DNA from 2 places in the Pseudomonas vanderleydeniana genome. Region 1 is predicted to be linked to the other one. Evidence: predicted binding sites of a transcription regulator. Region 1 holds the regulator's gene; the other holds the start of a gene.
The links. Region 1 encodes FliA, which starts transcription of late flagellar genes. Its sites were predicted from a motif close to CTAAAGTTTNNNNNNNNNNNGCCGNTAA; they were not measured.

Region 2: a site for FliA is predicted at 1,250-1,277, ahead of flgM (flagellar biosynthesis anti-sigma factor FlgM). Genes of this name have one in related genera too.

Annotation. Positions count from the first base shown of each region.
Region 1 is NZ_CP077093.1:2,042,521-2,045,716, forward strand. Features, by position in the region: gene flhF (flagellar biosynthesis GTPase FlhF) at 1-16, shown strand, start outside; gene fleN (flagellar synthesis regulator FleN) at 138-971, shown strand; gene fliA (RNA polymerase sigma factor FliA) at 968-1,708, shown strand; gene HU752_RS09245 (chemotaxis response regulator CheY) at 1,900-2,271, shown strand; gene HU752_RS09250 (protein phosphatase CheZ) at 2,294-3,082, shown strand; gene HU752_RS09255 (chemotaxis protein CheA) at 3,097-3,196, shown strand, end outside.
Region 2 is NZ_CP077093.1:5,772,599-5,775,794, reverse strand. Features, by position in the region: gene HU752_RS25925 (flagellar brake protein) at 1-281, opposite strand, end outside; gene HU752_RS25920 (flagella synthesis protein FlgN) at 377-844, opposite strand; gene flgM (flagellar biosynthesis anti-sigma factor FlgM) at 893-1,213, opposite strand; gene flgA (flagellar basal body P-ring formation chaperone FlgA) at 1,383-2,144, opposite strand; gene HU752_RS25905 (chemotaxis protein CheV) at 2,225-3,151, shown strand.

The DNA of each region.
Region 1 (3,196 bases):
CAAGCGAGTGGGGTGAGGTAACCATGAAGACGTTGCAACGCATCTACATCGATGGTCTGCCAGGCATTAGTTTCCTTCGGGAGCGCGCAGCCAGTTATGTGGCCTTCCGTCTACGCGAGACAAGGTAAGAAGAGAACATGGGTAGCATGCATCCCGTACAGGTGATTGCGGTGACCGGCGGCAAGGGTGGCGTCGGGAAGACTAACGTGTCAGTGAACTTGTCCCTGGCCCTGGCCGAGCTGGGCCGGCGCGTCATGCTGCTGGACGCCGACCTGGGCCTGGCGAATGTCGACGTTCTGCTGGGGCTGACCCCGAAGCGGACCCTGGCCGATGTGATCGAAGGGCGCTGCGAGCTGCGCGATGTGCTGCTGCAGGGTCCTGGCGGAATCCGTATCGTGCCGGCGGCGTCCGGCACCCAGACCATGGTCAACCTGAATCCGGCCCAGCATGCCGGCCTGATCCAGGCATTCAGCGATATCGGCGACAACCTCGACGTGCTGGTGATCGACACCGCCGCGGGTATTGGTGACTCGGTAGTCAGCTTCGTGCGTGCGGCCCAGGAAGTGCTGCTGGTGGTCTGCGACGAACCGACTTCGATCACCGACGCCTATGCGCTGATCAAGCTGCTCAACCGCGACTACGGCATGAACCGTTTTCGCGTGCTGGCCAACATGGCCCAGAGCCCGCAGGAAGGCCGCAACCTGTTCGCCAAGTTGACCAAGGTCACGGACCGCTTCCTTGACGTGGCCCTACAATACGTCGGCGCCGTTCCCTACGATGAATGCGTTCGCAAGGCCGTGCAAAAGCAGCGTGCGGTCTACGAGGCATTCCCGCGTTCGAAATGTGCTCTGGCGTTCAAGGCCATCGCGCAGAAGGTCGACACCTGGCCGTTGCCCGCCAACCCACGTGGGCACCTGGAATTTTTCGTCGAACGTCTGGTACTTCAAACGAGTGCGGGACCCGTGCTATGACTGCAAGTGGCTATCGCATGTATTCCAAATCGTCGCGTGACAGCCAGTATGAACTGATCGAGCGCTACGCACCGCTGGTCAAGCGTATCGCCTATCACCTGCTGGCCAGGCTGCCGGCCAGTGTCCAGGTCGAGGATCTGATCCAGGCCGGGATGATCGGCCTGCTCGAAGTCTCGACCAAATACGACTCGGGCAAGGGTGCGAGTTTCGAGACCTATGCCGGTATCCGCATCCGTGGCGCGATGCTCGATGAGGTCCGCAAGGGCGACTGGGCACCCCGTTCGGTACACCGCAACACCCGCATGGTCAGCGACGCAATCCGGGCAATTGAAGCGAAAACCGGTCGCGACGCTAAAGATCATGAAGTTGCAGCCGAACTCCAGTTGAGTCTCGATGATTATTACGGGATTTTGAACGATACCTTGGGCAGCCGCCTGTTCAGTTTCGACGACCTGTTGCAGGACGGCGAGCATGAAGGGTTGCATGAGGATGGCGCGAGCGCTCATCTCGAACCGTCGCGCGATCTGGAGGATGAGCGCTTCCAGGCCGCACTGGCGGACGCGATTGCCAATTTGCCGGAGCGTGAGCGGCTGGTGTTGTCGCTGTACTACGACGAGGAGCTGAACCTCAAGGAAATCGGTGAGGTCCTGGGGGTCAGCGAGTCACGGGTCAGCCAGTTGCATAGCCAGTGCGCAGCCCGTTTGCGGGGGCGTTTGGGAGAGTGGCGAGCGCGTTGACGGGGCAGTGTGTGGGGACACTGCGAACGAGACCGATGCAGCGTGTGACGGTGTATCGGCGGCTCGGCCGGTTGTGGTTTCCATGCAGTAGGGTACAGAGCCTTGTCGAGTGTTGTGCCGAATTGATTTAACAGCGCGTCCAGGTGCTGAAACGCGTTTAAGACTGCTTGGAGGTCGAATTGAACAAGAACATGAAAATCCTCATCGTTGATGACTTTTCAACGATGCGGCGGATCATCAAGAACCTGTTGCGTGACCTCGGGTTCACCAACACTGTCGAGGCCGATGACGGTACTACCGCCATTCCGGTTCTGAACAGTGGCAGCATCGACTTTCTGGTCACCGACTGGAACATGCCCGGCATGACCGGCATCGATCTGCTGCGCCACGTACGTGCCGACGAGAAGCTCAAGCACCTGCCGGTCCTGATGGTGACGGCCGAGGCCAAGCGCGAGCAGATCATCGAGGCCGCACAGGCCGGTGTGAACGGCTATGTGGTCAAACCATTCACGGCCCAGGCGTTGAAAGAGAAGATCGAGAAGATCTTCGAACGCATCGGTTGATGAAGTCCGCCACGGGGGCGCTATGGAGCACTACGAATCCTCTCTGGGCGATTTTGAATCGACCCTGAAAAAACATGCTCGTGAGCTGGTCGAAAGCCTTGAGAAAGGCCGCTTCGGCGACGCCGTGCAAATGATCCATGAGCTGAACCAGGCCCGTGACCGCGGCTTGTACCTGGAAGTCGGCAAGCTGACCCGCGAGCTGCACAGTGCGATCGTCAATTTCCAGATCGATCCCACCATGCCGCAGGCCGAGGAAGTTTCGCAGATCACCGATGCCACCGAGCGCCTGTCCTATGTGGTCAGGCTCACCGAGGCCGCGGCCAACCGCACCATGGACCTGGTGGAGAGTGCGACCCCCCGGATCAATGGCCTGAATGACGAGGCCAAGGCGCTGAGCGCCGACTGGGGACGGTTCATGCGGCGCGAGGTCGGTGCCGAGGAATTCCGTGCCCTGGCCCGGCGTGTCGACAGTTTCCTGACGCGTAGCGAGCAGGAAACCCAGGCCGTTTCGAGCGAACTCAACGATATCCTGTTGGCCCAGGATTATCAGGACCTGACCGGCCAGGTGATCAAGCGTGTCACGCAGATGGTCACCGAGGTCGAGAGCAACCTGCTCAAGCTGGTGTTGATGGCCAGCCATGTGGATCGCTTTGCCGGCATCGAACATGACCGTGAAGCGATCCTTGCGCAAAAAGATCCACAAAAACAAATGGAAAAGGGTGAAGGTCCGCAGATTCATGCCGATAAACGTGAAGACGTTGTGTCCGGCCAGGACGATGTCGACGATTTGCTTTCCAGCCTTGGATTCTAGGAGCACCCATACACATGAGCTTCGGCGCCGATGAAGAGATCCTTCAGGATTTCCTGGTTGAGGCCGGCGAGATTCTTGAGCAACTGTCCGAACAACTGGTCGAGCTGGAAAGCC
Region 2 (3,196 bases), 3.3 Mb from region 1:
GTGATGCGGACGCCTTCGTGGAAGCCTTCTACGCGAAACGGTTCGCCCGCAGCCAGGAAGCGTTCGCCGTCGCGCGGCATCATTTCGTCCAGGGCCAGCGTGCCGGCGTCGCGATCGACATCGATCACAAAACTCTGGAAGCGCTGGCTGCGTTCGTGGAACGTGATGATCAACGGGTCATGGCTATCCTGCAGCATCCGCAGGTTGGCGGAAATTTCCAGAGGTGTGGTTAGCACCTTAGGTGGCTGCGGAGCATCGTCCGCGCTTGGGGCATTGGACACGGTTCATCAATCTCCAGACAAAATACGACTACACGCAAAGCCAGCATTTTGCCAGCATGATACGCGCCTTGGATAGAGCGCGCAGCAGTTCGGGGTCAAGCCTGACTCAGCGGGCGCGGCTTCGCAACCCTCGCCGTCGAGCCGCGGGCATCATAAAGTGCGGGAGGCTCGCCGCCGGTCAGGATCTTCAACTGATTTGCGGTCGTTGCTTGCTGAACCTGGATGTTGCGCCCATTGAGTTCGTTGGCTGCCTGGCAATCAGCCAGGAGGCGGGTGAGTTCCTCGCTCTGGCTCAGCAGTTCACCGCCCACGCTCGACTGTGCGGCCAGTTGTTCCAGGCCGGAGTGGTTGGTAGGCAGGTTGAGGCTGGCGAGAATCTGGCTGCGTTTGCGGCCATGCTGTTCCAGCAGAATGATCAACGCTTGTTTACGCGCCAGAATATTTTCCAGCTCGACCATGTCGCGACCATGGAGCGCCAGTGATTCGGCGCGCAGCAGCTCAAGCAGATCTTGAGCTGGAGCAAAATCATCGGTGATCAGTTGCAGTAGATTGGTGTCGTGCATGGCTGGCCTTGGGTTTTAAGCGTCCAAAAGCCTCGCGCCGGCAGGGGCCTAGCGCTGGGCTTCGAAGTTGAGCAGTTTGCTGGCGACGCGGTTGCTGTCGACCTGGTAGCTGCCATCAGCGATTGCCTGCTTCAACTCGGCCACGCGGGCGCTGTTGACTACAGGCTGCTGCTGCAGCTTGTCAGTGATCTTTTGCAACTGCTGAGCCTCATTGCTGAGGTGTACCGATTCCCCGCTCTGGCCGACCGATTCGGTCTGGCTGTTCACCGCCGCGGACTTGCCGGTGCTATCGGCTTCCTTGTTGGCGCTGGTGCGCGTGCTGCCTGTCAATGACGGGGCGTTATTCAAACGACTGAAATCGATGACCATGATAAAAAACCTCTGGGTATTTGGACGCTTGCCTTGTTTTCGGCCATACCCGGAAAAACTTTAGCCTCATCTGAAAATGAGTCTGCATCTCGGCTGTAGCCCTGTCTGGGCCACAGTTTAGGAAAAGTGGCGGCTTGGCGCCAGTGATCTACGAGGCGGTTTCATCTCTCTATAGCGCCACCTCTACCTGGCCGGGCGCGGTGACGCGAGCCTTGATGACCCGCTGTGAATTGAGGTTCTTGATGCGGATCTGTTCGTTAAGGCCGCCATTGGACAGGGCCTCGCCCGGCATCTTCACCACCAGGCCGCCGCTCGTCGCACTGATGACCACCTGATCGCCCTTGCGCACCACCTCCGCCTGTTCCAGGTGGACCAGGGTGACGACCTGGTCCATGACCATTGGTCGGACAAGTTTCTGTCCGATGGCCTGGTCCGGGGACGTCAGGAAGCCCTGGTTGATCAGGCTGATGTCCCTCTCACGCAACGCGACGTCACCCGGCTCGATGATCCCGGCGCGCTTGAGCGGACGAGTGGTCACCACCACGTCGCGGAACAGTTTGACCTGGGCCGGCACGAACACGGTCCAGGGCGAACTGCCTTCGCAGCGGATCTTCACGGTGACCCGGCCAATCGGGGTCGCCGGGCTTTCCAGGCTGGCTGTCAATTCCTTGTCGCAAGCGGCCATGCGCAGGCGCGGATCGAGCTGGTTGACCTGGATCTCGTAGCGTCCTTCGGTTTGACTGGTAGCCAGATAGTCTTCTACCGTGAATTCAAGAAAGCCTTGGGTCACGCCGATAAGCTGGTCAGGCAGGGTCGCCGATTCCGCAAGGGCAGGGTTGCCGGGGTTCAGGCAGCATAAAACCGACACCACCGCGAGCAATCTGCGGTACTGTGATGTCAGGCGTCGAAAAAATGTCGTTTGTGCTTTCATAACGGTATAAAAAGCAAGGCCCGTGCCGTTTGTTCCTGAATGGACGTCGGATCGTGAAGCTTTGAGCAGAGAGGGCAGTCATGGCTGGTGTGATGGATTCGGTGAACCAGCGTACGCAACTGGTTGGGCAGAATCGCCTGGAGCTGCTGTTGTTCCGTCTCGACGGGCAGCAGCTCTACGGGATCAACGTATTCAAGGTTCGCGAGGTGCTGCAATGCCCCAAGCTGACCTTGATGCCCAAGTCCAACCCGGTGGTGTGCGGTGTGGCGAACATTCGTGGGGCAACCATTCCGATCCTTGATCTGGCGATGGCCACGGGTGCCGGTGCACTCAAGGATCAGAGTAATCCGTTCGTGATCATTACGGAGTACAACACCAAGACCCAGGGTTTCCTGGTGAAGTCGGTGGAGCGCATCGTCAACATGAACTGGGAAGAGATCCACCCGCCACCCAAGGGGACCGGGCGCGACCACTACCTGACGGCGGTGACGCGGATCGACAACCAGTTGGTGGAAATCATTGACGTGGAGAAGATCCTCGCCGAGGTTTCGCCCATGTCCGAGTCGGTTTCCCTCGGCGTGGTGGATGTCGAGACGCAAACCAAGGCAGTGTCCTTGCGGGTGCTCACGGTCGACGATTCGTCGGTGGCGCGCAAGCAGGTCACGCGTTGCCTGCAGACGGTCGGCGTCGAGGTGGTGGCGTTGAATGACGGCCGGCAGGCGCTGGATTACCTGCGCAAGCTGGTCGACGAGGGCAAGAAGCCGGAGGAGGAATTCCTGATGATGATCTCCGACATTGAAATGCCCGAGATGGACGGCTATACCCTCACTGCTGAGATTCGCAGCGATCCGCGCATGCAAAAGCTGCACATCACTCTGCATACTTCCCTGTCAGGGGTGTTCAACCAGGCGATGGTGAAGAAGGTCGGTGCCGATGACTTCCTTGCCAAGTTCCGACCTGATGACCTGGCGGCCCGGGTGGTTGACCGGATCAAGGCTGCAGGATAACAGCCGGGGACCCAAGGTCCCTGGCGGTACAGACGATTTAAGAGG